One region of the Microbacterium sp. ZOR0019 genome, then DNA from elsewhere that is predicted to be linked to it. Evidence: predicted binding sites of a transcription regulator. Region 1 holds the regulator's gene; the other holds the start of a gene.
What was found. The regulator HrcA, encoded in region 1, represses chaperone genes, less so after heat shock. The targets are predictions, from matches to a motif close to TTNGCACTCGNNNNNNNCGAGTGCNAA.
Positions count from the first base shown of each region.

Region 2: groES (co-chaperone GroES) is a predicted target of HrcA. The motif match lies at 4,090-4,116, and genes of this name have one in related genera.

Region 1 is NZ_JRKC01000009.1:41,545-57,588, forward strand. It holds gene L978_RS02430 (MFS transporter) at 1-920, shown strand, start outside; gene L978_RS02435 (alpha/beta fold hydrolase) at 915-1,646, opposite strand; gene L978_RS02440 (ABC transporter family substrate-binding protein) at 1,719-3,428, opposite strand; gene L978_RS02445 (ABC transporter ATP-binding protein) at 3,545-5,473, opposite strand; gene L978_RS02450 (ABC transporter permease) at 5,470-6,384, opposite strand; gene L978_RS02455 (ABC transporter permease) at 6,386-7,369, opposite strand; gene lepA (translation elongation factor 4) at 7,610-9,463, shown strand; gene L978_RS18205 (DUF1990 family protein) at 9,493-9,960, shown strand; gene L978_RS02475 (DUF1990 family protein) at 10,038-10,691, shown strand; gene hemW (radical SAM family heme chaperone HemW) at 10,691-11,908, shown strand; gene L978_RS02485 (carboxylesterase/lipase family protein) at 11,922-13,340, opposite strand; gene hrcA (heat-inducible transcriptional repressor HrcA) at 13,443-14,474, shown strand; gene dnaJ (molecular chaperone DnaJ) at 14,511-15,626, shown strand; gene L978_RS02500 (16S rRNA (uracil(1498)-N(3))-methyltransferase) at 15,629-16,044, shown strand, end outside.
Region 2 is NZ_JRKC01000076.1:7,627-23,670, reverse strand. It holds gene L978_RS15390 (ABC transporter ATP-binding protein) at 1-380, shown strand, start outside; gene L978_RS15385 (ABC transporter ATP-binding protein) at 377-1,144, shown strand; gene L978_RS15380 (ABC transporter substrate-binding protein) at 1,266-2,519, opposite strand; gene rarD (EamA family transporter RarD) at 2,664-3,596, opposite strand; gene groES (co-chaperone GroES) at 3,707-4,003, opposite strand; gene L978_RS15365 (THUMP-like domain-containing protein) at 4,173-5,378, shown strand; gene L978_RS15360 (hypothetical protein) at 5,386-6,561, opposite strand; gene L978_RS15355 (hypothetical protein) at 6,545-7,699, opposite strand; gene L978_RS15350 (hypothetical protein) at 7,704-8,192, opposite strand; gene tsaD (tRNA (adenosine(37)-N6)-threonylcarbamoyltransferase complex transferase subunit TsaD) at 8,189-9,256, opposite strand; gene rimI (ribosomal protein S18-alanine N-acetyltransferase) at 9,253-9,741, opposite strand; gene tsaB (tRNA (adenosine(37)-N6)-threonylcarbamoyltransferase complex dimerization subunit type 1 TsaB) at 9,738-10,355, opposite strand; gene L978_RS15330 (flagellar assembly protein FliW) at 10,416-10,787, opposite strand; gene flgL (flagellar hook-associated protein FlgL) at 10,784-11,665, opposite strand; gene flgK (flagellar hook-associated protein FlgK) at 11,679-13,088, opposite strand; gene L978_RS15315 (flagellar protein FlgN) at 13,102-13,584, opposite strand; gene L978_RS15310 (sigma-70 family RNA polymerase sigma factor) at 13,781-14,581, shown strand; gene L978_RS15305 (flagellin N-terminal helical domain-containing protein) at 14,691-15,521, shown strand; gene fliD (flagellar filament capping protein FliD) at 15,597-16,044, shown strand, end outside.

The DNA.
Region 1 (16,044 bases):
TCACCGGTTTCGCCGAGGGACCCTGGGCCGTGGGCGCGGGCTGGGTGGGCGTATCGATCGGCGTCGCCGTCTCCTCCGCAGCTTTCACGGCGCTCATCGCCGACCAGCTGCCCTCGACGCAGCGCGGTGCGGCGTCCGCAGCGGTGGGATCGAGTCAGGCGGTGGGCATCGTGCTCGGTGTCGGACTGGTGGTACTGCTCGGGCTCGACGTCCGCGCCGGCTATCTGCTGCTCGCCGCGGTGATCGCCGTCATCGGCACCGGTGCGGCCCTGCTGCTGCCCGACCCGCCGAGTACCGAGGCGCTGCGGCCGAAACCTGGCGGACGCCGACCGCTCGCCTCCCTCCGCGACCGCGACTTCGCCTGGATGCTCTCGGGACGCCTCGTGACGAACGTCGGCAATGCTCTCGGCACCGCGCTGTTCCTCTTCTTCCTCCTGCATGGTCTCGGTCAGCCGACCGTTGCCGCTCAGGACAATCTCCTGCTGCTGATCGTGGTGTACACCGTGTTCGTCGTGCTCGCTTCCGTGGTCACCGGCATCGTGTCGGACCGGACAGGGAACAGGCGCACGCTCACCGTCGCCGCAACCGTCGTCCAGGCTGCCTCGGGCGTGGCGATCGCTCTGGTGCCTACGTTCGAGATGACCATGGTGGCCGCGGCTCTCATGGGATTGGGGTACGGAGCCTTCTCGACGGTCGGTCTCGCGTTCGCGGCCGACCTGCTCCCTGACGCACAGGATCACGCCAGGGATCTCGGGATCGTCAACGTCACCGCAGCCCTGGGACAGCTGATCGGACCGGTGCTCGGTGCGGCACTGGTCGCTCTCGTCGGCGGCTTCTGGCTCGTCTTCGTCGCTGCTGCCGTGCTGTCGCTGGTGGGAGGACTGCTCACCGCGTTCGCGCGCCAGCCGTCGCGCTCATGAGCCGGGCTGCTCCTCTTCCACCGTCGCGATGGCCAGCTGCAGCACGGCATTGAAGACCCGTGGCCGCATCGCCGTGACCAGGTGCGTCGTGCGGGGCACGATGAGGAGCTCCGCATGCGGCGCGAGACGTCGGAACAAGGACTCGTTCAGACGCAGCTGGTCGTACTGCCCGTTCACGAACCAGAGCGGGACCGCGATCCGGGGGACCGCGGCGGCGATGTCCAGCGCGGCGAGGCTGCGCAGCGCCGTGTCCTGCATGTCCAGTGCATATCCACCGGCGGCGAAGTCGGATCTGGTCTCCGTGGGGATGGTGGCCTCGAGGACGCGACCGGTCAGCCACATACCGCGATCGGGCAGCGAGTCGACAGCCCGGGCGAAGAGGCGATAGGCGCGGAGTCCCGCACCGTGGGGGAGCGAGGTGCACGACGCCGCGACGAGCGCGGCCACCGGCGGTCGCTGTGCCCCGCCGACGTAGGCGAGACACAGCAGCCCACCCATCGAATGCCCCACGAGCACGACGGGGCCCTTCTCCGCTGCCGCACGTACGGTGGCATCGATCGTGTGGAGCGCCTCGTGCAGCGTGAAGTCCTCGTCCATGCGGCTCCCGTGCCCGGGGAGATCGACCGCGGTCGACGCATACTCCTGCTCGTCGAGATACGTGGTCTGTGCGCGCCACATCGTCGCGGACGTGCGGATGCCGTGCACGAAGACGATCTGGGTGCTCACGCGAACAGCATAAGGAAAGCGGGGCCGGTGGATGAACCACCGACCCCGCTTCGACGCGAACGTCAGAGGGTGTTACTTCTCCCAGCCGACGTTCTCGACGGGCTGGATGCCGAACAGGTCGAGACCCACGTAGGGCTCCGGCGTCAGGTTGGCGAGGCCTTCCTGGACCGTGTAGATCTGCGGGCCGTTGTACAGCGGGATCAGGCCCCAGCGCTTGTAGATCTCGGGCTCGAGCTCCATCGCGGCTGCGGTCTGAGCCTCGGGGTCGGACTGCGACTCGACCTTGTCCTTGATCTCGGCGTCGAGTTCGGCGTCACCGACACCCGACAGGTTGAGACCCGAGTCCGAGCAGTACAGCTGGCAGAACCAGGCGGCACCGAACGGGTCGGACGAGGTGAAGCGGAGACCGGAGACGTCCCAGTTCTTCGAGGTGTAGTCCGAGGAGAACTGGCTGGCGGGACGGACCTCGACCTGGACGTCGATGCCGACCTCCTTCTCCTGCGCCTGCAGCGACTGTGCGAGAGCCTTCGAGGTGGCCGTGTCGTTCCAGATGGGGTAGACCACCGAGAGCTTCACGCCGTCCTTCTCACGGATGCCGTCCGAACCCTCAGTCCAGCCGGCCTCGTCGAGCAGCTTCTTGGCGCCCTCGACATCGAACTCCCAGCCTGCGGCCTTCATCGAGTCGGTGTAGCCGGGCTGGAACGAGAACAGGGTCAGCGAGCCGGCCGGGTCCTCTTCGTAGCCGAGGCCGTTCCACGCGATCTGCTTCTGCTGGTCGATGTTGATGGCCTTGAAGAACGCCTCGCGGACCTTGACGTCCTCGAACTGCGGCTTGGAGGAGTCGACCTGCAGGATCGTGTTGGCCGTCTGCTGCGCGCGGTAGACCTTGGCGCCGTCGACGTCCTTGACCTGGTCGATGAGCTCCTGGGAGCCCGTCTCCACCATGTCGACCTCGCCGTTCTTGAAGGCGTTGACGCCGGCCTGGCCGTCCATACCCGTCATGGTGACCTTGTCGAGCAGCGGAGCGTCGCCCCACCACTCGGGGTTCGGCTTGAACGAGATGTAGCCCTTGGTCGCGTCATACTCGTCGACCGTGTAGGGACCGGCGCCCCACTCCGGGTGCGGGTTCTCGATCATCGCTTCGTTGAAGGTGTCCGGGTCTGCGAGTGCCGGGTGGATGACGCCACCGTTGAAGGGCATCTGCGGCCAGGCGAACTCGCCCTTGAAGGTGACGATCGCCGTCTTGGCGGTGTCGCCCTGCTCGACGGACTCGATGTCCTTGTAGCCGTCGGTGGCGTTCGGGTTGAAGCCCTCGTCGTAGGAGCGGTTGGCCTTCCACGTGGCGTCGATGGCGGTCCAGTCCATGTCCGTGCCATCGTTCCAGTGGGCCTCGTCGGTGAACGTGAAGGTCAGGACCGTCTTGCCATCCTTGACTTCGTTCTTCCACTCGTCGAGGTAGTTGTCGTTCTTGTACTGCGTGCCGTCCGGCTCCATCAGGATCAGCTGTGGCGTGTACCACGCGGCGATGCGTGCGGTGTCGGCGCTGCCGTCACTGTTGAAGGCGTTCAGCTGCGGCGGCACCTCACGGATCGCGAAGTTGACCTCGCCACCCTCCTGGAGGTTCTCGCGAGGCTGCGGGTTGTAGTCCGCCATCTCGACGTCGGTCTTCTCGCCGTTGTCGCCATTGTCGCCACTGCCGCTGTTGCCGGCAGCGCACCCGCTGAGCGCGAGTGCGAAAGCGCCGGTGAGTGCCAGCGCTCCCATCAGCTTGTACTGCTTCATGGTGCTCCTTTCGCCTTTCGGCGTGTCATAAGGGGAGAATAGTTCGCCCGGTACACGAATGCGGCCGAGCCAAGTGAATGCCGCCTAACCGTTATCGGACGGTGATCCGTCTCCGGTCAGGAGACGTTCGACAGGCCCGAGGTGGTCTCTGGATCGAAGACGATCCGCTGCCGCGTCCGCTCGATGTCGGGGTCGGGGACCGGGATCGCCGACAGCAGCGCCTTGGTGTACGGATGCCGGGGATTGTCGAAGACATCGTCCACGTCGCCGTGCTCCACGAAGTCGCCCAGGTACATGACGGCGACGCGATCCGCGATGTGACGCACCACGGAGAGGTCGTGAGCCACGAAGAGGTACGACAGGCCGAGCTTGACCTTGAGGTCGTCCAGGAGGTTGATGACGCCCGCCTGAATCGACACGTCGAGCGCTGACACCGGCTCGTCGAGCACCACGATCTTGGGGTTCGTCGACAGTGCACGGGCGATGCCGATGCGCTGCCTCTGCCCGCCGGAGAACGCCTGCGGGAACCGATCGCGATGCGCCGGGTTGAGGCCCACGAGGTCCATCAACTCACCGACGCGTCGGTTCACCTCCGCCTTCGGGGTGCCGATGGCCGTCAGCGGCTCGGAGATGATGTCCGCGACCGTCATGCGCGGGTCGAGCGCACCCATCGGGTCCTGGAACACGATCTGGATGTCGCGCCGCAACTCCCGCTCCACCTTGCGACTGCGGATGTCGTTGACACTCGTCCCGGCGATGACGATGTCACCCTCGGTCTGCTTGACCATGTCCATGATCTGCAGCAGCGTCGTGGTCTTCCCGCTCCCGGACTCGCCCACGATCGCCATGGTCTCGCCTTCGCGGACGTCGAAGCTGATGCCCTTGACGGCATGCACCTCGCCGACCTTGCGCTTGAGGAAGGCGCCCTTGAGGAGCGGGAAGGTCTTGGTGAGGTTCTTCACCTCGAGCGTGATGGGACGCTCCTCGCGGGGCAGGCGGGTGAGTTCGCTCTCCGGCGCCTCCCTGACCGGATACACCGGCAGTCCGCCGAGCAAGCCGCCGTCCTCGATCTCATTCGAACGGATGCAGGCGGCGCGATGTGCCTCGCCACCGCTGGTCAGGACGGGCAGGAGTTCCGGCTCACGCGTCCGGCACGCATCCATCACGATCGGGCAGCGGTCGGCGAACGGGCAGGCGTCGGGGAGGTTGATCAGGAGGGGCGGGTTGCCCTTGATCGGGGTCAGTGGTTCCTTCTCGGCCTTGTCCACGCGGGGGATCGCGCCGAGGAGTCCGATGGAGTAGGGCATCCTCGTCTGGTGGAACAGCTCGCGCACGGGCGCCTGCTCCACGGGCTTGCCGGCGTACATCACCATGACGTCGTCCGCGGTGCGGGCCACCACGCCCATGTCATGCGTGATCATCATGACAGCGGCGCCGGTCTCGGCCTGCGCCTTCTCGATCAGGTCGAGGATCTGCGCCTGGATCGTGACGTCGAGCGCCGTCGTCGGCTCGTCGGCGATGATCAGCTTCGGGTCGTTCGCCATCGCGATCGCGATCACCACGCGCTGACGCATTCCTCCGGAGAACTCGTGGGGGAACGCCTTCATCCGCTTCTCGGGCTCGGGGATGCCCACGAGCTTGAGCAGATCGATCGCCCGGGCGTTCGCCTCCTTGACGCTGAGGTTGCGGTGCACCGTGAGCGCCTCGATCAACTGGGTGCCGATCGTGTACACGGGCGTCAGCGAGGTCAGCGGATCCTGGAACACCATCGAGATGCCGTTGCCACGGATACGGGAGAGCTGCGCGTCGGTCTTTCCGAGAAGCTCCTGCCCGTCGAACAGGATCGAGCCGGAGATCTTCGCGTTCTCGTCGAGCAGGCCCATGACGGCCAGCGAGGTGACGGACTTCCCGGAGCCGGACTCACCGACGATGCCGAGGGTCTTGCCGGCCTCCAGGTCGAAGGAGACGCCGCGCACGGCGTCGACACGGCCGGCTTCGGAGGCGAAGCTGACGGTGAGGTCGCGGACGGACAGTACGGGGCTCATGCGCGGCCTCCTGCAGCCGAGGTGGGGTCGAGGGCGTCACGCAGGCCGTCGGCGATCAACGCCATCGACACGGTCAGCAACGTGAGCGTCAACGCCGGGAAGTAGAAGAGCCACGGAGAGCTCGTGATCGACGTGCTGCCCTCTCCGATGAGTGATCCGAGGGAGACGTCGGGGATCTTCACACCGAAGCCGATGAACGACAGGCCGGTCTCCGTCGTCACGGCCGCGACGATACCGAGCGTGAAGTTGATGACCAGCAGAGATCCGATGTTGGGGACCAGGTGTCGCAGCACGATGCGTGTGCCTCGGACGCCCATGTAGCGCGCCGCCTGCACGTACTCCCGCTCGCGAAGCGACAGTGCCATGGTCCAGATGATGCGCGCGGGGAAGAACCAGCTCACGAAGATCATCACGAGGGCGATGACCCACCAGACGCCTCCCGAGTCGTTCGAGATGACGGACAGCATCAGGAAGGTGGGGACAACCATCATGAAGTGGATGACCAGCAGCGCGATGCGTTCGAACCAGCCGCGGAAATAGGCGGCGGCCGTGCCGACGAGGGCCGACAGGATGGTGGTTCCGACCGACACCGTGATCGCGATCATGAGCGAGCGCTGCAAGCCGACCGCGGTCTGGGTGTAGGTGTCGTTTCCGGCGCCGTTCGTGCCGAACCAGTGCGCTGCCGAGGGCGGCGTGCTCAGTGCGAGGAAGTCCATGTCGTTGACGGCGTACGGAGACAGCACCGGGCCGAGGGTCGCGAACAGGATCAGGGCGAGCAGGACGACGATGCCGCCGACGGCCGGCTTGTTGCGCATGTAACGGCGTGTGTAGAGCGTCCACTTCGAGAGGGACTTGCGGGGAGCTGCCTCGGTGGACGGCTCGACCAGCGGATCGATCATTTCGGTGGTCATATCAGCTCACCCTCACTCGCGGGTCGAGGACGACGACGACGACGTCCGCGAGGACAGCGCCGATCGCCGTCAGCACGGCGCCGAACGCGGCGACCGCCACCACGCCGTTGATGTCGTTCTGGTTGATGGTGTCGAGGAAGTAGCGGCCCATGCCCTGCCAGGCGAAGATCGATTCGGTCAGGATCGCGCCGGTGAAGATCGTCGGGATCGTGAAGGCGACCTGGGTCGCGACCGGGATGAGCGACGTGCGGAGGGCGTGCTTGCGGACCGCCTGCGCTTTGGTCAGTCCCTTGGCGCGAGCGGTGCGCACGTAGTCCGCGTTGATGTTGTCGAGCAGGAGCGAGCGCTGGAGGAAGTGGTACTGCGCGTAGCCGACGAGCACGAGCGCGATCGTGGGCAGCGTGACGTGCTGGAGCGCGTCGATGATGGTCGGGAAGAAGCCGGTCACGCCCGGGCTGGAGGAGCCGGTGACGTAGAAGATCCGCACCCCTGTCCACTCGTTGAGGGCGATGGCGAGGAGCACGACCGCGAGGCCGGCGACGATGATGTTGATGTTCATCGTGATGATCGAGGTCGCTTGGCCGATGCGGTCGGCGAGCTTGTACTGGCGGGACGCGGTGTAGACACCCAGCCAGATGCCGAGCACGGCGGCGATGATCGTCGCACCGAGCACGAGCTCCGCGCTGACCCACATGCGGTAGGCGACCTGCTCGTTGACCGACTGCCCGGTGGGGCTCGTGCCCCAGTCCCAGCGGAACAGGATGCCGCTGAACCAGTTCCACCACCGCTCCATGAGCGGCACGGTGTCGCTGAGGTTGCGCGGGATCAGGACGTTGTCGATCTGCTCCGGCGTCAGGGGTGGTCGTCGCCCCACGTAGTTGCTGCGCGGGTCGAGGAATCCCCACGCGAGGAAGAACGTGAGGTTCGTCGCGACCACGATCATGAGCAGCCAGCCGAGTGTTCGGCGCAGGAGGTACTTGATCAAGGGGTCAGTCTTTCTCTTCTACAGACGCGCTCGGGATCAGCCGACGCAACGCTGAGTCAGTTGGATTACGGAATCGCCATCCACCGAACTCTGCGATGCGACAACCGCCACGGGGTCTGTGATGGAGTCTTATCGCTTGCGGGATCCGGTGTCACGGAATTTCCCAGGCAACTTCGGGAGACTATCACCGGAATGCGGGAATCGGGGATTAGCGCCCCCTCACCGTAGAATCGAAGGGACATGTCCCCACGCGCTCTCACACCTCTCCAGCCTGCCTCGACGCCGGCTGCGCAGATCCGCAATTTCTGCATCATCGCCCACATCGACCACGGCAAGTCGACGCTCGCCGACCGGATGCTCCAGATCACCGGCGTCGTCTCGGACCGAGACATGCGGGCCCAGTACCTCGACCGCATGGACATCGAGCGCGAGCGCGGGATCACCATCAAGAGCCAGGCCGTTCGGATGCCGTGGGAGCTCGACGGTCAGACCGTGGCCCTGAACATGATCGACACACCCGGCCACGTGGACTTCACCTACGAGGTCTCGCGTTCGCTCGCGGCCTGCGAGGGAGCCATCCTGCTCGTCGACGCGGCGCAGGGAATCGAGGCGCAGACGCTCGCGAACCTGTACCTTGCGCTGGAGAACGACCTCCACATCATCCCGGTGCTGAACAAGATCGACCTGCCGGCCGCCGACCCCGAGAAGTACGCGAAGGAGCTGGCCTCGCTCATCGGAGGCAAGCCCGAGGATGTGCTGCGTGTCTCGGGCAAGACCGGCGTCGGCGTCGAGGAGCTGCTCGACCGGCTGGTCCAGGACATCCCTGCTCCGGTCGGCGACGCGGATGCGCCCGCCCGCGCGATGATCTTCGACTCGGTGTACGACGCGTACCGCGGTGTCGTCACGTATGTGCGCATGGTGGACGGCAGTCTCTCGCCGCGCGAGCGCATCCAGATGATGTCGACCGGGGCCAACCATGAGGCGCTCGAGGTCGGCGTGTCGAGCCCGGAGCCGACCCCGACCAAGGGGCTCGGCGTCGGCGAGGTGGGCTACCTGATCACGGGTGTGAAGGACGTTCGCCAGTCGAAGGTCGGAGACACGATCACCACGTCTCGGAAGCCGGCATCGGAACCTCTGCCGGGGTACACCGACCCGAAGCCGATGGTCTTCTCCGGTATCTACCCGATCGACGGCAGTGACTACGCGGAGCTCCGCGAGGCTCTCGACAAGCTCAAGCTCTCGGACGCCTCGCTCCAGTACGAGCCCGAGACCTCGGTCGCGCTCGGTTTCGGTTTCCGCTGTGGTTTCCTCGGTCTGCTCCACCTGGAGATCGTCACGGAGCGCCTCGCCCGCGAGTTCGGACTCGACCTCATCACGACCGCGCCCAGCGTGATCTACGAGGTGCTCACCAGTGACACGGGCGAGACGGTCACCGTGACCAACCCGAGCGAGTACCCGGACGGGCGCATCGGATCGGTCTCGGAGCCCATGGTGAAGGCCGCGATCCTGCTGCCGAAGGACTACGTCGGCACCGTGATGGAGCTGTGCCAGTCGCGCCGCGGCACCCTGCTCGGAATGGAGTACTTCTCCGAGGAGCGTGTCGAGCTGCGCTACAACATGCCGCTCGGTGAGATCGTGTTCGACTTCTTCGACCAGCTGAAGTCCAAGACGCAGGGCTACGCCTCTCTCGACTACGAACCCTCCGGACAGCAGGAAGCCGACCTCGTCAAGGTCGACATCCTCCTCCAGGGCGAGAAGGTCGACGCCTTCAGCTCGATCGTCCACCGGGACAAGGCCTACGCCTACGGCACGATGATGGCCGAGCGCCTGCGCAAGCTCATCCCTCGTCAGCAGTTCGAGGTCCCGATCCAGGCGGCGATCGGCGCGCGCATCATCGCCCGTGAGACCATCCGGGCGATCCGCAAGGACGTGCTGGCGAAGTGCTACGGCGGCGACATCACCCGTAAGCGCAAGCTCCTCGAGAAGCAGAAGGAGGGCAAGAAGCGCATGAAGATGGTCGGCCGCGTCGAGGTCCCCCAGGAGGCGTTCATCGCCGCGCTCTCGGGAGACGTCGAAGGCAAGGACAAGAAGTAGTCGTGCCGCTGCCCGCGTATCCGCGGGGGATGACGCGTCATCCGCTCGTCGCCGTGCCCGACGGCATGCTCGGCGAGGAGAACTCGACCACCGTGGCACCGGCGGCGCGCGACGCGGTCGCGGCGCTGGTGAGCACGTGGGAGTTCAAGCGGCGCGCGGGTTTCGAGACACCTGCGGGTGCACCGATGCCCGAACTCGAGGGCGTGCTCGCCAAGCGTGTCTTCGGCATCCGCTTTGCGGAGCCCGTGCGCGTCGTCTGGGCCGACGCGAGTGGTTTCGGCTACGAGACCCGTCCGGGGCATCCGATCTACGGCGAGGAGTCGTTCCGGATCGACGAGCGGGGCGTGTTCACCGCACGGTCCGTCTCGCGCCCTTCGACCTGGTTCTGGCGGATGCTCGCGCCTGCTCTGCGGACGATGCAGCGCTCGACCCACGCCGAGTACGTCCGGATCGTCCAGGAGGCGGCGAGGGCAGCGGAGGCGGAGACCCCGCGCTGAGCGGTTCGGGGCCGCCATGTGACCTCGTGCGGCGCGTGGGGGTGTTCGCTCAGGCAACGCGAAGTAGGGTGGAGGTCATGCGGCGCGGGACTTTCCGAGACGACACGGTGGACTATGCGGCCGTGGGTGCGACCCATGCGCCCGATCTGATGCACTACCCGCCGGAGCGCAGCATCCCGGCGGAGGAATCCTGGCGGATCGGCAGCGGCGTCGAGCGGTTCCAGACCGCGGGGGAAGCTCTCCTGTCCTGGACGGCGCAGCGCGCTGCTGGGCTCTCGGTCGAAGACGTGCGGCCGGCACCCGGACCCGCATACGCGGGCGTGAGCTTCGACGCGGAGGGGAATCCGATCGCCCCGAGCAAGCGCGATGTCGAGCCCCGCTACGACGCCGAGGGCATGCCGTTCGTCGGCGCAGGGATGACGTTGCACCTGCGCGGACGAGTCGCGGGGATGCGCGCCGACGCCGAGCTCCGCGTGATCTCGGTCACGGAAGAGACCCGGCGCATCGGATTCGTCCTCGGCACCGTCGGCGGGTCCGTCGTCAGCGGTGAGGAGTCGTTCGACGTCGACTGGCGTGAGGACAACGACGAGGTGTGGTTCACCGTGCGAGCGTTCGACGCACCGAACGCCCTCATCTACCGGACGATTCCCGCCCTCATGAAGCGTCGGCGCCGCGAGCTGTTCGCGCGCTACCTGCGGGCGATCTCGCCGCTCTACGCGACCCCCGTCTGATGGCGGGACCGCTCCCTCTCGGAGATCCGGCGCCGGCGGACGGGCATCTTCCCTCCGACCTCGTGATCGACCCGAACGTCCCGTTCTCCGCCTACCTGCACATTCCGTTCTGCACCGTGCGCTGCGGTTACTGCGACTTCAACACGTACACCTCGACCGAGCTGCGCGGGGCGAAGCAGGAAGACTACGCATCGACGTTGATCTCCGAGATCGCGCTCGCCCGTCGGGTGCTGGCTGATGCCGGGGCACTGCGTCCGATGGACACGGTCTTCTTCGGGGGTGGCACTCCGACACTCCTCCCCGCGGGAGACCTCGCCCGCATGCTCGAGGCGGCGACCGGAGCCTTCGGCCTCGCGGACGGAGCGGAGGTGACCGTCGAGGCGAACCCCGACACCGTGACCCCCGCGGTCGCCCGTACACTCGCCGACGCCGGCGTCACGCGGATGTCGGTGGGCATGCAGTCCGCCGTTCCCCACGTGCTCGCGGCCCTCGATCGCACGCACCGCCCCGAGAACGTGCGCACCGCGGTGGCTGCGGCGAAGGAGGCCGGGCTGGCGGTGAGCGTCGACCTGATCTACGGCGCACCGGGGGAGTCGCTCGCGGATTGGGAGGCCTCTCTCGATGCGGCACTCGCCCTCGAACCCGACCACATCTCGGCGTACGCGCTCATCATCGAGGACGGCACCAAGCTCGCGCGCCAGATTCGTCGGGGCGAGGTCCCGACGCCGGACGATGACCTGCAGGCCGACATGTACGAGCTCGCCGATGCCCGCCTCGGGGCAGGGGGTTTCGACTGGTACGAGGTGAGCAACTTTGCGCGCACTCCGGAGCGACGCTCGCGGCACAACCTGGCCTATTGGCGGGGGAGTGACTGGTGGGGGTTCGGCCCCGGTGCGCACAGCCACGTGGCCGGTCTGCGGTGGTGGAACGTGAAACACCCGGCCGCCTACGCGCAGAGGCTCGCGGCATCCGAGTCGCCGGCGGCGGGAACCGAGCGCCCCGATGTGGAGTCGCGCACGCTGGAGCGGATCCTGCTGCTCAGCCGGATCCGCGAGGGGATCGCCGTCGATGAGGTGCCCGCCGGGAACCGGAGCCGGGTCGCGGGCCTCATCGCCGATGGCCTCGTCGACCCTGCGGCCGCGATCCGGGGGCGCATCCAGCTGACTCTGCGAGGGCGGCTCCTCGCGGATGCCGTGGTACGTGCGCTGACCGACTGACGCCGGAGCGCTGTCAGCCCGGAAGCAGGTCCATGCCCGCGGTGCGGCGCTGCGGCACCGTCGCACTGACCGTATCGAATACCCGCGTGCGACGCTCGGAGCCGTACACGGGCCAGCCCGGATCTCCGCCGGTCACGAAGCCGACCCAGGCTGTGTTCATCTCGGTCGCGAGTGCGCCCGGTGCCGCGGTGCCGGCGAGTCGTCGCGCCTCCTCATCGTCGAGCCGGTCGAACACGAAGCCGAGTTCGAGCGCGTGCGCCGCTCGGAGGTCTCGGACGGGACTGGGCCACGCGAATTCGTAGACGTGCGTGCTCTCGGGGCGTGCGGACGCCACACGGCTCAGCGGTGCGCGCAGCATCATGTCGGTGACGAGTTGCCCGAAAACCTCTCCCGTGTTCGCTCCGGGAAATGCGGACCGGTACTCGGACACCGCGCGGCGCGGGATGCGCGAGAGGAGACGTGCGGCCTGCAGCTTGAACTCGCTGATGCCGGCGAGCGCCTCGGGCGGGAACCACAATCGGTACTCGTCGGTGTTGCTGCCGATGAGCAGTGGCGTGTCGATCTCGCCGAGGACCTCGTGAGGGGACCGCGGAAGGCTGTCCGGATCGATCGCGATCTGGAAGCCGGGTGCGCCGCCGAGCGGGGAGGAGCCTGCGGACTGTTCTCTCCTCGCGTCGAGGAGCTGCGCGGGCGAGAGCGCGGCGAACGAGTCCCGATCGGCGCGGACCCCGAGGCGCTTCGCGAGCTGCGCCGTCACACGTCCCGCCTTCTTCGGGGTCTGCGCCTGGAGCGGGCCCGACTCGATGATCGCGCGACTGATGAGAGCGCGGGAGTCGTCTCGGGCGAGCAAGGCCGCCACGATCGCGCCGCCCGCCGATTCCCCCATCGCCGTGATGTGTGATGGATCCCCGCCGAACGCCGAGATCTCGCGGTGCACCCACTCCACGGCCGCGGCGGCGTCGCGCAGACCGAGATTGCGGGGGGCGCCGTCGAGGACGGAGAAGCCCTCGGAACCCAGACGGTAGTTGATGGAGACGAAGACGATGCCCGCCCTGGCGAACACCGACCCGTCATAGAGCGGCAGCGCGGCGGTGCCCCGCTCGAGCGCTCCGCCATGGATCCACAGCAGCACGGGGGCATCGGACGTGTCGGTCGGAGCCCACACGTTCGCGGTCAGGATGTCGTCACCGTCGAGGATCACCGAACCCAGCAGCTCGCCGATCGGACCCGCGTACGGCACCTGCGGTGAGGTCGGGCCGAAGCGGGTGGCCTCGCGGACGCCGGACCAGGCATCGACCGGCTGGGGGGCGCGGAATCGGTTCGCCCCGAACGGCGCCTGCGCATAGGGAACGCCGAGGTAACGGACGACCCCGCCCTCCTCGGTGCCGCGGACGATGCCGCACGACAGGGTGGCCTGGGGTGAGGTGGTCATGAGCGTCATCCTAGGGTTGTGCGTCTGCAGTACGGAGATTACCGAGCTGAACGGGGTAGGATTGGCACTCTGAACGTCCGAGTGCCAGCGGAAGGGAAGGCGATGGTCACAGAGCGAGGACTCCAGGTTCTCCGCGCGATCGTGCAGGACTACGTCGAGACCCACGAACCCGTCGGCAGCCGTTCCATCGTGGACCGCCACTCCTTCGGGGTCTCCGCGGCGACCATCCGCAATGACATGGCGCTGCTCGAGGACGAAGAACTCATCACGGCACCGCACACGTCTTCAGGGCGGGTGCCCACCGACAAGGGCTATCGCGTCTTCGTGAATCATCTCGCGCAGCTGCGACCGCTCTCCTCGGCGCAGCGGTCCGCCATCGAGTCGTTCCTCGGCGAGCCGGCCGACCTCGACGACCTCATGGTGCGCACGGTCCGGGTGCTGACCCAGCTCACCGGCCAGGTCGCACTCGCGCAGTACCCCTCGTTCGCCCGCGCACACGTCACGCACGTGGAGCTCGTCGCGCTGGCGCCCAATCGGCTCCTGATCGTCCTCGTCACCGACGCCGGGGGAGTGTCGCAGCGTGTGGCCATGTTGCCGGAGGCGATCGACGAGGCCGAGATGGCCGTGCTGCGGGCGCGCCTATCGGCGCTGATCACGGGACAGGGCATCGGCGAGGCATCCGATCGGCTTCAGGGACTGCTCGCGGCGGATGAGGTGGCCAAGGACCGCGTGCTGCGTTCGATCGCCGGTGTCGTGATGGATGAACTCGGCGGGTTCCGGCAGGAGCGTCTGGTGATGGCGGGTGCCGCCACCCTCGCACGTCGAGAACAGGACTTCCGTGGGAGCATCCACCCGCTTCTCGAGGCGATCGAGGAGCAGGTGACGCTGCTGCGGCTGATGAGCGAGATGGTGACCGACGAGCACGGACTCGCGGCCAGCATCGGCACGGAGAACGCGCCGTTCGGTCTCGGTGAGGCATCGATCGTCGCCAGCAACTACGCCGCCCCCAGCGGTACGGCGCGAGTCGGCGTCATGGGGCCGACGCGCATGGACTACCCGAGCAACCTCGCCGCAGCACGGGCCGTTGCCCGCTACCTGTCGCGGATGCTCGACGAAGACGAGGCCGGCCGCTGACGCGGCCGCCGAGAGAACACACGCAGAAAGGCGATTGTGGCGGACCACTATGAGGTTCTCGGGGTGTCCCGGGACGCTTCCACCGACGAGATCAAGAAGGCGTATCGACGTCTTGCGCGACAGCTGCACCCGGATGTGAATCCCGGTGAGGACGCAGCAGAGCGCTTCAAGCTCGTCACCCACGCGTACGACGTCCTCAGCGATGACGACTCGCGTCGCCGCTACGACATGGGCGGCGGGGACGGCGCTGCCGGCAACTTCGGCGGCTTCGGCGGCTTCGGGGATATCTTCGAGACGTTCTTCGGCGCGTCGCAGGGCGGTGGGCGCGGCGCGCGTCCGCGTTCGCGTCGGGAGCGCGGGCACGACGCACTCGTGCGGGTGTCCCTCGATCTGGGCGACGTGGTGTTCGGTGCGCATCGCGACATCGAGGTCGATACGGCCGTGCTGTGCGAGACCTGTCAGGGGTCCTGCTGCCAGGAGGGCACCTCGCCCGTCACGTGCGACATCTGCGGTGGCTCGGGGCACGTGCAGCGACAGGTGCGGAGCCTCCTCGGCAACGTCGTGACCTCCCAGCCGTGCGGCACCTGCGAGGGGTACGGCACCACCATCCCGCATCCGTGCGGCACCTGCGGCGGGCAGGGACGCGTGCGCTCGCGTCGGACGGTCTCCCTCGACATCCCGGCCGGCGTCGAGACCGGACTCCGCCTCCAGCTCCCCGGTTCCGGGGAGGTCGGCAAGGCGGGCGGTCCGAACGGAGATCTGTACGTCGAGGTGACGGTCAACGCCCACCCGGCGTTCAGCCGTGACGGCGATGACCTGCTCGCGACGCTGGAAGTGTCGATGACCGACGCGATCCTCGGCACCGAGACCACGATCCAGGGACTGGATGGTGAGGTCGATCTCGAGATCCGGGCCGGCGTGCAGTCCGGTGACGTGCTGACCATCAAGGGGCGAGGCATCACCCCGCTCCGTGGCACGCAGCGCGGTGATCTGCGCGTCGGCGTCCAGGTGCTCACCCCGACCAGGCTCGATTCGGCGCAGCGGGCTCTCATCGAGGACTTCGCGAAGAAGACCAAGGCCCCGGACCCCCAGCTCGCGCAGTTCCAGCAGGGCCTCTTCTCGAAGCTCCGCGATCGTTTCCGCAGCCACTGATCATGGCGCTTCACTTCGTGGTCGAGTCGGCATCGGACGCGGTCGCCGGCGATGTCGTCTCCTTGACCGGGGCCGAGGCGAAGCACGCGGCCGTCGTCCGTCGACTTCGGGTCGGTGAAGAGGTGACCGTCGGCGACGGAGCAGGAGTGTGGCTGACGGGTGCAGCGGAGGAGGTGTCCCCGACACGCGTGGAGGTGCGAATCGCCCGGCGCTCGGAGCACCCGGCTCCGTCTCCGCGGATCACCCTCGTCCAGGCGCTGGCGAAGGGCGACCGGGACGAGCTCGCCGTGCAGGCGGCCTGCGAGCTCGGAGTCGACGAAATCGTGCCCTGGCAGGCGGCGCGCAGTGTCTCCCGCTGGGAAGGGCCGAAGGCGGTGAAGGGCCGCGAGCGGTGGGCGACTATCGTCCGCGAAGCCGC
Region 2 (16,044 bases), on a different contig from region 1:
TGGTCATGCTCGATGAGCCGATGGCCGGCGTCAATCCCGCCCTCACACAGTCCTTGCTCGAGCACATCCTCGACCTCAAGGAGCAGGGGATGACCGTGCTGTTCGTCGAGCACGACATGCACATGGTCCGGCACATCGCCGACTGGGTGGTCGTGATGGCCGAGGGGCGGGTCGTGGCCGAGGGGCCGCCCGACCAGGTCATGGAGGACCCCGCCGTCGTGGACGCCTACCTCGGGGCGCACCAGGATCTCGATCTCGGTGCCGTCACCGGTCGCCTCCCCGTGATCTCGGAGGAGGACGCGATCCGCATCCGGGAGAAGATCGAGACCGAGGTCGAGGCCGAAGAAGAGGCCGAGGACATCGAGGAGAAGAAGTCATGACCGACGCCCCCGTCGAACGCAACGAGATCAAGAACGACGACGTCATCGTCGAGCTGACCGATGTACACGCCGGCTACCTGCCGGGAGTGAACATCCTCAACGGAGCCAACCTCGTGGCCCACAAGGGCGAGTTGATCGGCATCATCGGACCGAACGGCGCCGGCAAGTCCACCCTGCTCAAGGCGATCTTCGGCATGGTCGAGATCCGCTCGGGCGACGTCACGGTGAAGGGCGAGAGCATCGTGGGCCTCAAGGCCGACAAGCTCGTCCGCCGCGGTGTGGCCTTCGTGCCGCAGACGAACAACGTGTTCCCCTCGCTCACGATCCAGGAGAACCTGGAGATGGGGCTCTACCAGAACCCGAAGATCTTCGCCGAGCGCCTCGAGTTCGTGAGCAGCATCTTCGCCGAGCTGGGCAAGCGACTCAAACAGCGCGCCGGGTCGCTCTCGGGCGGTGAGCGGCAGATGGTCGCGATGTCCCGGGCGCTCATGATGGACCCCTCCGTGCTGCTGCTCGACGAGCCGTCGGCCGGCCTCTCCCCCGTGCGGCAGGACGATGCCTTCATCCGGGTCTCCGACATCAACAAGGCCGGCGTGACGACGATCATGGTGGAGCAGAACGCCCGGCGCTGCCTGCAGATCTGCGACCGCGGCTACGTGCTCGATCAGGGCAAGGACGCCTACGAGGGTTCCGGTCGCGAGCTGTTGAACGATCCGAAGGTCATCGGCCTCTACCTGGGGACGCTCGGGACCGACGCCGCCTGACGTTCCGGTCGCGAAAAGGCTCGGTATCCGCGTGGATACCGAGCCTTTTTGCGACCGGAGCAGGGTGACCGCACAGAAGAAGGCCCCGGATGGTGTGCATCCGGGGCCTTCCTGTGTGCGATTACTTGATGCGCGAGGTGACGTTGTCGGCGTCGAACTCGTAGACGCCGATCGCGGCGCCCTTCGGGTCGTTGTTCTCGTCGAACGTGATCTCGCCCGAGAGGCCGTCGTAGTCCGCCGTGCCGCCGCCGTTGATGATGTCGGCGCACTCCGCGAACGTGGAGCACTTCTCGCCATCGCCGTCGCCACCGGAGACGGTGCGCATCTGCTCCGCCATGTCCGCACCCTCGACCGAGCCGGCGGCCAGAGCCGACAGCGCCATCAGGACCACGGCGTCGTACGCCTCGGCGGAGTACGTCACGGCGTCGATCGGGTCGTTGCCGTCAGCCGTCCAGACCTCGTTCAGCTGGTCGAGGAAGTCCTGCGGCAGCTCGGCGCCGGCGCGGGTGCCCTTCGAGCCCTCGAGGCTGACCGGGATGTCGGTGCCCCAGTCCTTGAGGTTGCCGTCGACGAGGTACAGCGACCCGGTGTCGACCCCGGCGTTGCCGAGGAGCGGCGCGATGGTCGCGAACTGGTCGTACGACACGACGGCCACGGCGTCGGGGTTCGCGGCAGCGATCTCCGAGACCTGCGCGTTGAACTGGCCGTCGCCCTGGTTGTAGGACGCATCCGCGACGACCTCGCCGCCGGTGCTCTCGAACGTCGCCTTGATGGCTTCGAAGAGACCGGTGCCGTACGGGTCGTTCTGGTAGATGATGCCGAGCGTCTTGTGACCGTCCTCGGCGATCTCGTTGCCGAGGACCTCGCCCTGGAGGTTGTCGCTCGGCGCCGTGCGGAAGTACAGCGGGTTGATGCCCGTGAAGTCCGGGGACGTGTTCGACGGCGAGACGGTGAGGATGCCCGCACCGGCGTTGCCGTCGAGGATGAGCTTGGTGACGCTCGACGATGCGGCACCGACCATGGCCGTGATGCCGGCGTTCTGCAGGTTGGTGATCGAGGTCTCATACGCCTTGTTGTCGAGGTCGCCCTCGTCGGCGGTGGTGAGGTCGATGGTCACGCCGGCGTCGGCCTCGTTGATCTGGTTGACGGCCAGCTGGACACCGGCCTCCATCGGAGCGCCGAGGAACGCGAGCGAACCGGTCGCGGGCAGGAGCGAGCCGAGCTTGAGCGTCAGATCGACGGCCGGCTTCTCACCACCCTCGCTCGGCTCGGCGTTCGGCGTGCTGCTGCAGCCGGCGACGACGATGGCGGATGCGCTGATCAAAGCGATCCCGGCGAAGACCTTCGCGGTGCGCGAGCCCTTCAGTGCGTTCATGATGCTCCCTTGCGTAACTGAACGTGGATTGTGACCACAGGCGGGTGCTCTAACACTAGGCCGTGATACGCGCGCGCAGGGATCGCAAGTATCTCGGTGCGTTAACGATCCGAGACCGGGTTCGGGCGGAGAAGAGACCCGGGTTCAGACGAGTTCGGTCGCGGCGATCCGACGGCCGCGGCGCCCGGCGAGCAGCAGATCGACGAGGAACACGGCGATGGCGATCCAGACGAGGATGAATCCCGCCCAGCGCTCCGGCGGCATCGGCTCGTGCAGGACGACGGCGCCGATGAGGAACTGCATCACCGGGGTGATGAACTGGATCATGCCGATCACCGTGAGGTTGATCCGCCGGGTTCCCGCGGCGAACAACAGCAGCGGTACCGCCGTCGCGACTCCCGCGAACGCCAGCAGCAGAGCGTGCACCCCTCCGTTCGCGCCCATCGTGATGCCCGCCGGGGTCATCGACACCACGATCAGTTGCGCGACGGCGATCGGGATCAGCCAGAACGACTCGAGGGTGAGCCCGCTGACGGCATCGACCGCCGGACCGATCTTCTTCTTGATGAGTCCGTAGATACCGAAGGATGCGGTCAGCGAGAGCGCGATCCACGGGAAGGCACGGTAGGCCACGATGATCACGACGACGGCGATCGCGGCGATGGCGATCGCGGCCCACTGCAGCCGGCGGATGCGTTCCTTCAAGACGAAGACCCCGAGCAGCACCGTGGTGATCGGATTGATGAAGTAGCCCAGGCTCGTCTCGATCACGTTGTCGCTGAGGGTTCCGATGAGGAACACCTGCCAGTTGACGTAGATCAGGAGCCCGGCGAGCGCCGTCCAGCCGAGCAGCCGGGGCTGCCGGAGGATCGCTCGGAACGCGGCCCACCCGCGGGTGACGGTGAGCAGCAGGAGGCAGAACATGAACGACAGCAGCACCCGCCAGGCGACGACCTCCCACGGCCCGGTCGGCGCGAGCAGGAGGAAGTAGAGCGGAAGCACGCCCCAGAGCAGGTAGGCGGCTCCGGCGTACGCGACCCCCGCGGTCCGGGTGGCGCGGGTCGTCTCAGGGGTCACCGCACAACACTAGCGCCGGGAATGCAGAAGGGGCCCGGATGCCGAAGCATCCGGGCCCCTTCGAGGACCTCGACCCTGCCCCGCGGAGGGGCCGGATCAGGTTCCGCAGATCAGCGGACGACGACCGCCAGGACGTCGCGAGCGGACAGGACGAGGAACTCGTCTGCGCCGAACTTCACCTCGGTGCCGCCGTACTTGCTGTAGAGCACGCGGTCGCCGACGGCGACGTCGATCGGAACACGGTTGCCGTTGTCGTCGATACGGCCGGGGCCGACCGCCACGACCTCGCCCTCCTGGGGCTTCTCCTTGGCGGTGTCGGGGATGACCAGGCCACTCGCGGTGGTCTGCTCGGCCTCGACCTGCTTGATGACGATCCGGTCCTCGAGCGGCTTGATGGAAACCGACACGGTCTACCTCTTCTTTCTTGACGCTGACACGAAAGACTTGTTCGCACTCTCAACCCGAGAGTGCTAATGCCAGTGTAGGCGGTGTGCTGGCACTCACGCAATGCGAGTGCCAGCACACCCGCTCGACACGGCTCCGCGCGTGGCGGGGAATTAGGCTGAGGGCGTGGAGATGTCCGAGCTGCGCGCCCTGCTGACCCCCGCCGGTCTCGAACTCCTCGACGCGGTCGGGACGGTCGGATCGAGTGCCGACGTCGCTCGCGCGGTCTCGAGGCTGCGCGCCGCCGGCCACTCCCCCGACCTGGTCTCCGCGGTCGTCGGGCAGGCTCACCTGCGCTCCAAGGCTTCCGCCAAATTCGGACCGTTCGCCGGACGCATGCTGTTCACCCGGGCGGGCCTGGAGCAGGCCACCAGGCTCGGAGTCGCCGCTCGCCACGCGCAGCGGATCCGCAGCGCGGGATTCACGGCTGTCGCCGACCTCGGCTGCGGGATCGGCGGCGACGCGCTGGCTTTCACCGGCGCCGGGCTCGACGTGCTGGCAGTCGACGCCGATGAGGTCACCGCCGCGATCGCCGCCTACAACCTCGCGCCGTTCGGTGACGGCGCAGTGGTGCGCCATGACACCGCCGAAGACGCCTTCGAGACGATGCCCGCCGCGGACGACCAGGCGATCTGGATGGACCCCGCCCGACGCACCTCCGGTCACGGTGAGACGCGGCGCGTGTCGGCCGACGACTACTCCCCCTCCCTCGACTGGGCGTTCGACGTCGCCCGCCGCGTGTCCACGGGCATCAAGCTCGGCCCCGCGCACGACCGAGATGCGCTGCCCGCCGACGCGGAGTCGCAGTGGGTGAGTGCCGACGGCAGTGTCGTCGAGCTCGTGGTGTGGAGCGGCGCCCTCGCCCGTGAAGGGGTCCGCCGCGCGGCCCTGGTGATCCGCGACGACCGGTCCCACGAGCTCACCGCACCCGCAGATGCCGCCGATGAGCCGGTGCGTGAGCTCGGCGCCTTCCTGCACGAACCCGACGGTGCCGTCATCCGTGCGCGTCTGATCGGCGATGTGGCCAGGAGCCTCGACGCTGGGATGCTCGACGAGCACATCGCCTACCTGACCTCCGATTCGGCGCTGACGAGCCCCTTCGTGCAGTCCTTCCGCGTGCGCGAGACGATGCCGGCGAACCCCAAGGCGATCAGCACAGCGCTGAAGGCGCACGGCATCGGCCGACTCGAGATCAAGAAGCGTGGGGTCGACGTCGACCCGGCGGCCTTCCGCACGAAGCTCACGCTGCGGGGAGACCAGGAGGCGACGCTGATCCTCGCCCGCATCGGCGATCGACGCGTGGCGATCCTCGCCGACCGGGTCTCCGCCGCGAGCTGATCCGTTTTCAGCTGCCGGTTCCCGCCCCCGGCGGTGCGATCTCGATCGGGTCTCCGGGTGGCGCCTCGACGAAGAACGACTCGCCCGGCGGGACGGTGGCGACGGGCACGCCCTCGGCGACCACCAGATACGCGTTCTGCTGCCCCGTGAACCTCAGCTCGAGCGCCGTGATCGTCGCCCTGCCGTCGCGCGTGTCGTCGTCGACGACCTGCGTGGCGAGCCCTCCTTCCACCGCCGTCTCGAACGGTACGCACGCCATGGGTCCGCCCGCGTCGACGATCAGGCACCTGTCCGTCGTGCCCTGCGCCGAGAGGCGGTCGGCGAGCCAGACCGGCTCCCCCCGGAACATGGTGATCAATGAGAGCCCGAAGCCGAAGCCGTCCGCCGCGAGCTCCTCGGCGCGATCGCGCACCTCTTCCGGGAACTCCGCCGCCAGCGAGGACGGTCCGCCCCAGCGCTGGATCCCCACCATCGGCTCACCGTCGACCGACAGGCGCAACGTGGCGATGACCGTCTCCACGCCGAAGGCCCCGTCGCCGGAAGACTCCTCGCCGATCGTCCCGTCCGCTTCCACGGGGAGAACCGCGGTCAACCCGTTGTCGACCTCGTCGACCGGGAGGCAGTCCGTCTGCTCCCGACCGCTCACATCGAGGACCATGCAGCTCAGAGCGCCGTCCTCCCTGGTCGCGTACCAGACCAGGGCGTCGTCCGACTCGGCGACCGCACGGACGGAGCCGGGATCGAACGTCGAGGCCGAGAGTTCGGCGCGTCGCTGCTGCTGCTCTCCGGTCAGGGGAATACTCGCGTCCCGCGGCGAGAACAGTGCCCAGCCGGCTCCGATGCCGACCGCGAGCACGACGGCGACCCCCGCGATCGCAGCCACGACCTGCTGCCGCAGCGCGCCCCGGCGAGGCACGGGTTCGTCGCTGACGGCAGGCGCAACCGGCACGGAAGGTTCGACCGTCGCGTCCGCAGGCGCTTGTTCCGCAGCGGGATCCTCGTCGTCCGCCGAGGGATCTGCACCGGCCTCGTCGACTGCCGACGGCGGGGGCTCGATCGGAGAGCGGCGTTGCTCCTCCAGGTCGCGCAGGCGCTCGGCCTCCCCCTCCGTCAGCCGTGTCCCGCGGCCGTAGGCCCGCTGCTGCAGCGCCCGAAGCTCCTCGGCGTCAGTCCTCGGCTGCACCGGCGGCGTCCGCTTCGTGGGTGATGACGAGGTAGCCCGCGCCCGTGCTCGAGGCCAGTTCGAAGTGCGTGACGGCACCGGAATCGGCGTCGACGACGTTGAGGACCAGACTCGCCCCCTGCTCCTGCATCGTCTCGGGATCGAGGCACGTCTGCGGGGAATCGTCGGTGGATCCGTCATAGATCAGGCAGGAGCTCTGCGTGTCGCTCTGCACGGCCGTCCAGAGCGGGACGTCGCCGTCGTAGCCGACCACCCAGAGGGAACCGGCGTCGAACCCCTCGCGCGTCAGTCGCGCCGCGGTCTGCGACTCCTCCTCGTTCGCATACGTGATCCCCGTCTGCGTCGGATCGTAGTCGTACGAGTTCACCGCGACGGCAGGCTCACCCGACGCGGTGAAGAGCATCTGCGCGCTGATCTGCCGCTGCAGGTCTTCTTCGGAGCGCACCGTGATCGAACCGTAGATGCCCTGCGCGGACACGGACTCCGTCTCGTCGCAGTTCGGCAGGGTCACATCGCCCGTGCTCAGAATCAGACACGTGCGCTCGCGACCGTCCTTCGTCGCGGTCCAGATGACCGCTCCCTCCTCCACCCCGAGCGCACGGACCGAGCCGGGATCGTAGTCCCCACCCGCGACGAGGTCGTCCTCCCACTGCTGCTGCTCAGGGGACAGCGCGACGGGTGCGTCGTGGGACCGACCGAAGGCGAGCCACCCCACGCCCACCCCGACCAGAAGTACGGCCACGGTGGCGAGGGCGACCGGTCGCCAGTGCGACCGCGTCACGGCGAGCAACGACCGCAGCGACGATCCCGGCGAGGCGTGTGCCTCCGCGATCGGCTCGGACATCTCGCCTCCCGACCGATCCGCCGGCCAGGGCTCATCGCGGCGCTCACCCGGCGACGGCCCGACGGAGTCCGTCCCATCGACGTGCGCCGCGCCTTGGAGCTGCGCCGGCTCCTCGAGCTGCGTCGGCTCCTCGACCTGCGTCGGCTCCTCGCTCTTCGGCGCAGCGGCCGTGGTCCGCCGGCGGTCCTCGAGTTCGCGGAGCCGCACCGCCTCAGCGGCCGTCAGTGCGGAGTCGCGGCCATAGGCCCGTGCGTGCAGGGAGCGCAGCTCCTCCGATTCCTCGGCGTCGAGCATCCGGTCACCCGAGCTTCTCGAACTGCATGCCCGCCCAAACCAGCCACCCCAGACTGTAGACGGTCGCGCAGAGACCCAGCACGAGCGCCCACCGCGCGATCGCCCGACTCTCGACCGGACGACGCAACGACATGGCCGCGGCAATGACCGCGACGATCGCGACGGGGATCCCCCAGCCGACGAAGAACGAGGCTCCGAGCGCGACGATCGCCGCCAGCAGCGCCCACGGCGCGAGTCGAGTGTCGTCGATGGGCGAGGCATCGGTCGACGGCTCCCACTCCACGTCGTCTCGCGCGTCGATGTCGGGACCGCTCGCGACCACGGGTTCGATGCCGACAGGGCCGGTGGGGAACTTGGCATACCCCTCCCGGCGGGCTCCGGGAAGCCGCGCGGCCGCAGCCGGATGCTGCTCGACCTGCTCGCTCGGGCTCTCGATGCGCGTCGGCGGGGTGGGTGAGGCCTTCGCCTCGGCCGCACCCGAGGTGTCGCTCATGCGGGCGCCCCCTCCGCGATCTGGATCTCGGTCACCGGAAGGGTCGAGTCCGCGCCGAACGTCAAGCGTGACGGCGGACGCCCCGAGGAGATCAGCTCCGACGCCAGGGCCGCGATCATGGCGCCGTTGTCGGTGCACAGCGAGAGAGGGGGAATGCGGACGGTGACGCCGGCCTCGGCGGCACGTCGGAGGGCGACCTCGCGCAGGCGCCGGTTCGCGATCACCCCGCCGCCGAGGAGCAGTCTCGGCACGCCGAGATCCGCGCAGGCGGCGAGCGCCTTGGTCACGAGCACATCGACGACGGCCTCACGGAAGCTCGCGGCGACGTCTGCCACCGGCACCTCGACCCCCTCCGCTTCGCACCGCTCGACCCAGCGGGCCACGGCCGTCTTCAGTCCGGAGAACGAGAAGTCATAGCGATGCTTCGCCAGATCGGAGGCCCGGGAGAGACCACGGGGGAAGCGGATAGCCTCCGGATCGCCATCGGCCGCCGCGCGGTCGATCTCGGGACCACCCGGGTAGGGCAGCGAGAGGAGCCGGGCGACCTTGTCGAAGGCTTCGCCTGCGGCGTCGTCCATGGTCTCGCCGAGGAGTTCGACGTCGGTCGTGAGATCGCGGACATGCAGCAGCGAGGTGTGCCCACCGGATACCAGCAGGGCGATCGTCGGATACTCGAGCGGTGCGGAGCCGCCGGTCAGGATGTCGGCGGCGATGTGGCCGACGAGGTGATTGACGGCATAGAGCGGTTTGTCGATCGAGACAGCGAGGCCCTTCGCCGCGCCCACGCCCACCATCAGCGCGCCCGCGAGACCAGGACCGCTCGTGACGGCCACCGCGTCGAGCTCATCCAGGCCCACACCCGCTTCGGCGAGCGCCGCATCGATGGCGGGTTGGAGCGCCTCGAGATGCGCCCGGGCCGCGACCTCCGGCACGACGCCGCCGTAGCGGGCGTGCTCGTCCATGCTCGACGCGATCGTGTTCGACAGCAGGGTGCGTCCGCGGACGATTCCGATGCCGGTCTCGTCGCAGCTCGTCTCGATGCCGAGGACCAGAGGCTCGTTCATGCCGTCGCCTCCTCGGACTCGTCTCGGGTGACCGGGTGACGGCGCAGCTCCAGGCGCATCACGACCGCATCCACATCATCCGGCTGATAGTAGCGGGGACGACGGCCGATCTCGGTGAAGCCTTCGGCGAGGTAGAGGCCCTCCGCCGCGGGGTTGTCGGCCCTGACCTCGAGGAACACCTCGCGGGCACCGCGCTCCGCCGCGGCGGCGAGCAGCGCACGCAGGAGCGCCCGGCCACGGCCCTGGCCGCGATATCCGCTGAGGAGCGCGATGGTCTGGATATCGGCGTCGGCGCTCCCGCGCAGGGCCCGCACCCCGCCGTAGCCGATCACACTCCCCTCGTGCTCATCGACCAGGTACCGGCCGTGCAGGCTGGCGAGCTCGGACGCCATGGTCTCCCGGCTCCAGGCATCGGTCGGGAAGGAGCGGTTCTCGATCATCATGATCGCGTCGAGGTCGTCGGGCACGGCGTCGCGGAGGGTCACGTCCCCACCTTCTTCGGGGCACCGGGCAGCGTCACATCCGGGTTCCGCAGATAGAGGGGCTCATCGTCCGTCAACACACGGCCGGCGGCGAGGGCGCGCGCGCCGACCCGGGCGAGGTCCCGCGCGGAGAGCGTCGCGACGTCGATGCGTCGGATGCCGTCGAGGTGTGCGTCGGCGTCCGCCGCGCGCACCAGGACCGTCTCGGCGACGACGTGCGGAATCCCGTCGGCGTCGATCCCGTCGAAGACCGTGATCGCGACCTCGCGTCGGCGCGCGTCGGTGACGACGGCGAACGGCCCCGTCTCGGTCTCGGTCGCGGTGAGCGCGGCCGCGAAATGGCTGGGCACCGCGATCACGGGGATGTCGCGTCCGAGCGCGAAGGCTCGTGCCGCGGCGATGCCGATCCGCAGTCCGGTGAACGGTCCGGGTCCCATGCCGGCGACGACGTGGGTCACCGCTCCAGCTCCGGCCTGTGCGAGCACCTCGACCAGCAGGTCGCCGATGATCTCGGCATGGCCGAGCGGGTCGGCTGCACTCGCCTCGGCGCGGAGGTCTCCGTCGGCATCGATGAGGGCCACAGCGGTACCCAGGGAGGTGTCGACGGCGAGGATCACCCTTCCAGATTAGCCGTGGTTCCGCTGGGAGAACGGCCTGGACCGGCCGGGAACGACGGCTCAGCCCAAGGGTGCGCGCAACGGGTAGTCCTGGTCCTCGAGGATCACCTGCGACGCGGCCCCCGTCGTGCGGTTCACGATCACCGGCGCGAGCAGGTTCACGCTCACGCCCTCCGCCGACGGGTGGGCGACCACGAGGATCAGTGCGTCTTCGGCGTCGCGGAGAGCGAGTGCGTCGGCCTGCTCGTCGGTGAGGATCGGCGCGTACTCGCTCAGCACCGTCCGCGGATCGACGAGGTAGAGCCGCAGCTCCGCGTCCTGCACGGCCCGCATCGCGAACAGTCCGTCGGCGCCGTCGACCGGGGCCAGGGCGAAGTCGACATGCGGCGCGAGTCCGGGAGGCGGGGCGAGGAAAGTCAGCGCCGCGGTCATCGGAGGAAGTCCATCAGCGACGGCTGGAGCACCCGCGCGTTCACCGCGAGCGCGGAGCGATACACGAGTTCCTGCGCCTGGAGGCGCACGAGCACTTCGATCGAATCGACGTCCTCGACCGCCGTGCGGCGGGACTCGAGGGACACGGAATTCTGCACTGCCGCCTCCTTGGCGCGTTCGATCTGAGATTGACGGGTGCCCACCGACCCCTGGACCCCGAGCATGGCCGTGCGACGCGCGTCGATCTCCGCGAGTCGCGGTCCGACGTTGGTACCGGAACGGAGATCGGCGACGATCCGGTCCACCAACGCGAACACCGAGTCGTCCCCGGTTCCGAAGACGGCGGCGCCATCGGTGTCGACGCGCACGGAGGCACCGTCGGAGACCCGTCGGGTCACCTCCGCGCCCGGTACGCCACTGTGGCTGTAGTCGGCGGCGAAGGCTGCCGTGTCCGACGTTCCGGCGAACACGGAGCGTCCGAGCAGCCGGGTGTTCGCCTGGGCGAAGAGCTCCTCGCGGAGGCCTTCGAGTTCCACGGCCAGTGCTTCCTTGGCCACGGCGTCGAGCGCGCCGTCGTTCGCACCCTGCGCGGTGAGGTCGCGGACCCGCCCGAGCAGTGAGGTGCTCGCGGTGATCGCCCCGTCGGCCGCCGTGACCCAGGCGAGTCCGTCGTCGATGTTGCGCGCGTACTGGTCGTTGCGTCGCTGCTCGGCGTGAAGCGCGAGCGCGGCTGCCGCGGCGGCCGGATCGTCGGACGGCGCGGCGAAGGCACGCTGCGAGGTGGCCTGCTCCTGCAGACGCGCGAGCTCGGAGAGGTTGGACTGCAGCTGCCGCATGGCCGTCTGCGTCATGGCCGAGGAGGTGACTCGAGAGATCATGATGCTCCTTCGATCAGCGTCCGACGAGACCCGTGCGGTTGATGAGCACGTCGAGCGCTTCGTCCACCGCGGTCATCACCCGGGCCGCGGCTTGATAGGCGGTCTGGTAGGTGAGCAGACTGATGGTCTCCTCGTCGCCGTCGACGGCGGCGACGGACTGCTGCGCGCCGACCGCCGCGACCGCGGCCGCGTCGGACACCTTCGCGCGCTGCACGTCGGCCGCCGTCGCCACACCGAACCGGGTGACATGGTCGGACCAGAGCGCGTCGGGCGAGGTCGCGCTCCGCCCGATCTGGGAGATCAGGTCGGCGTTGCTCGCGTCCCAGGCACCGGCGCCCGGGGCGGCGAGCGCCAGGTCCGACGGTGCTGTGATGGCGACGCTCAGCCCGAGTGCGGCGGAACCGGTCGGGGGGATCGTGAAGAAGTCGCCGCCGGGCTGTCCCGACGATGTGACCCCCGCGCGATGCTGGGTGTTCAGCGCTTCTGCCAGCCGCGTCGCCACCGCGTCGTAGGTGGAAGCGAGCTGCGCGAGCATCCCTCCATCCGCGGCCGGGGCGAGGACGGCGAGCGAACCGCCGAGCTCTCCGCCGTCGATCGATGCCGTCAGACCGGGAGCGGACGCCCAGGAGACCGTGAAGCGCTGGCCGGCGTCGATGGTGGCCGGTCCGTCCAGGACGAGATGGCGCGCATCGGAGCCTGCGACGAGGGCGTTGCCGCCGATGCGCACGGTCATCGTGCCGTCGGTCTCGAGGGTGGCGGCGGCACCCGACATGCGGGCGACGTTCTGCGCGAGCACGCTGCGCTGGTCCATGAGCTCGTTCGCCGAGCGCCCCGAGGCCAGGGCATCACGGATCTCGCCGTTGAGCACGGCGATCTGGTCCGCCGCCGCGTTCACCTGGGTGATCGTCCGGTCGGCCGCGGCGCGGGCATCGTTCCACTGTCCGGCCACCGTCCGGTACCCACCCGCGATCTGCGAGGCGAGTTCCTTCGCGGATTCCAGGATGCTGGACGCCGCGGCCCCCGAGTCGGGGGTGTTCGCGAGGTCCTGCCATCCCGACCAGAACTTCGACAGTCGGGCCGCGAGCCCGTTCTCGGTCGGTTCGGCGAGAGAGGCCTCGATCGTGGTGGCGGCGACGGCACGGGTGGACCAGAAGCCGGACGCGGCGAGGGAATCGCGGACGCGGGCATCGAGCAGAGCATCGCCGAGACGGGCCACGCCGTCGATCGACACACCGTGCCCCGGCTGTGCGCCGACGCTGAAGCGGCCGGTCTGGGCGATGGCGGCGATGGCCGAGGTCTGGACACGCTGACGCGTGTACCCCTCGGTCTTCTGGTTCGCGATGTTCTGTCCCACCACGTCCATGCCCCGTCGGGCCGCCGCGAGGCCGCTGGCCGCGGTGTTCAATCCACTGAAGGTCGACATGATCCCCTTCCGGTCACATCTCGGTGTCGATGATGCGCGCAGCGTCGTCGCGAGCGCGATCACCCGTCGTCGTGTACTCCCCGGTGTCGTGCCCCAATGCGGCGATCGTCTCCTGGGTCGCGCGGAGCACTCCGCTGAGCTGTTCCGCGTTGGCGTCGCGCATCTGCTCCACCTCGGCAGCGAGCTTGGTCAGCGCCCGCATGTGGTCCGCGAAGACCTCCTGCCACGCACCTTCCGGCGCGTGTGCGATCAGTTCGCGAATCGTCGCGCCCTCGGGAGCCCCCCACTCCTCGGCGACGGTCGCGACCTCGACGGCGCGCGCGAGTCCCGCGCCACGAAGCCTGTCGAGTACCTGATCGATCTCACGCGCGGCAAACTGTATCCATTGGGATCGCCCGGCGGCGAGCAGCAACTGCTGCTCGTCGAGCTTGAAGAGCAGCATCTCGAGCAGTTCACGCTCTCGCCACAGCTGTATCGATAGTTCGTTGGCTCCCATGATCCCCTTTTCCCCAGTGATCGCCACGCCTCATAACGCGGCCAAAGGTCACTATCGGCTGCCGCGCCCCTAAGGTTACTATGTGGAACGGCGATGGGTAGTTCTCCCCATGTACATATCTCGCTCCTTGTGATATACACATCTGCTCATCTCCTCGGATCTTCCGGAGTGCATCCAGAGAGGTGGATCATCCCCCATGCCTTCGCGCGCTGAGCGCAATCTCCTCATCGAGAGCAACCTCCCCCTGGTCGGATACCTCGCCGCCGAAACCCATTCCCGCGCCACCCACATCCCCCGTGACGAGCTGGCGGCCGTCGGCGCGCTCGCGCTCGTGACCGCGGCCGACGCGTTCGATCCTGACCTGGGCGTCCCCTTCGGCGCCTACGCGCGCCGTCGCATCCTCGGTGCCTTCGCCGACGAGATGCGCTCCATGGACTGGGCGTCGCGCGGCATCCGCAAGCGCATCAAAGAGACGGTCGCCGTCCGCGAGACGCTCACCGCCGGTCTCGGCCGGACCGCGACCCCGACCGAGGTCGCCACAGCCATGGGCGTCACGAAGGACGTCGTCGTCGAAGCACTCGGCGATGCCGCGCGGACCGTGACCACCCTGGACGATCCCGCGGCCCGTGACGTCGCCACCGAGATCCCCCTGCCCGAAGAATCCGCCCTCGTCGGCGAACGCCGCGACATCCTCGAGCAGGCCGTCGCGGCGCTCCCGGAACGTATGCGCCGGATCGTGCAGGCCGTGTACTTCGACGAGCGGCCCGTGAAGGAGATCGCCGAGGAACTGGGCGTGACCCACTCGGCGGTGTCGCAGCAGCGCTCGGAAGCCATCCGGCTCCTCCGCGACGCTCTGGATCGGTACTTCGCCGAGGGCGCGGCACCGACGACGACCACGCGCGTGTCCGCCGGCGCCCGCGACGCCTACTTCTCGCGGATCGCCGATGCGAGCAGTCCGCGGATCGCGGACATCTTCCGCGAAGCCGCCCCCGCCTGACCCGCGCTTCTCATCGCCCGGCTAACGGGCACGCCACCTCCGCCGATAGGTGTGAGCGGGAGACCACGGATGGTCACCCGTACAACACCATTCACGGAGGAGAACCCTTATGGGTATGCAGATCAACACCAACGTGTCGGCGCTCAACGCCTACCGCAACCTGTCCAACACGCAGAACGACCTGTCGAAGTCGCTCGAGAAGCTGTCGAGCGGCCTGCGGATCAACCGCGCGGCGGACGACGCGGCGGGCCTGGCGATCTCCGAGGGTCTGCGTTCGCAGGTCAACGGCCTGAACGTCGCGGCACGCAACGCCCAGGACGGCATCTCGGTCATCCAGACCGCAGAAGGCGCCCTGACCGAAGTCCACTCGATCCTTCAGCGCGTTCGCGACCTGACCGCTCAGGGTGCGAACGACTCGAACAACGCGAAGTCGCGCGAAGCGATCCAGACCGAGATCGGCGCCCTGGGCGACGAGCTCACCCGGATCGCCGAGAGCACCAACTTCAACGGCATCAAGCTGCTCTCGGGCGGCACGACGCTGACGTTCCAGGTCGGTGCGGGCGCGGTCGCCGCCGAGGACCAGATCTCGGTCGCACTGACCGACTTCGCCAGCCTCGGCGCCGACATCAAGGGATACGCGGCCACGATGACGGACGCTGCCACCTACGGTGCCGCGCTGGCCGACATCGACACCGAGATCCAGGCGGTCTCGACCGCACGTGCCGGTTACGGTGCGCTGCAGAACCGCTTCGAGTCGACCATCAACAGCCTCAACGTGTCGGCGGAGAACCTCGCCGCCGCCGAGAGCCGGATCCGCGACACCGACATGGCGTCCGAGATGGTCAAGTTCACGTCGGCGAACATCCTGTCGCAGGCGGGCACGGCCATGCTGGCCCAGGCGAACCAGTCCAACCAGGGCGTTCTCCAGCTCCTGCGCTGACCCACGCCGTAGTGTCCGGGCGGCGGTTCCGCCCGTCGCCCGGACACCGTCCGCTCCCGATCCGCAAAGGCGATCATGTCCCTCTCGCTCGACGGTCTCGTCTCCGGCCTGAAGACCACGGAGGTCATCAAGGCGCTGATGGACGTGCACGCCATCCCGCGCTCGCTGCTCAAGGCGAAGATGGACGACAAGAACGGCATCGTCTCCCAGCTGCAGACCCTGAACACCGCGATCCAGAACCTCGCGACCGCAGCCGAGAAAGCCGCGGTCCCCGATGGACTCGCCCGCTTCACCACCACCTCCTCGTCGCCCTCGGTCACCGTCGCCACGCGCGCCGGCGCTGCTCCGCTCTCCGCCGACATCGTCGTGGACCAGGTCGCCACGAACCACACGATCGTCTCCGCCGCCACACAGGGCTGGCCGGTCGATCCCCCCGTGATCACGCTCGAGAACGCCACGGGCGAGCGCGTGCAGGTCACGGCCGACTCCGCGTCGATGCAGGACGTCGCCCAGGCGATCAACG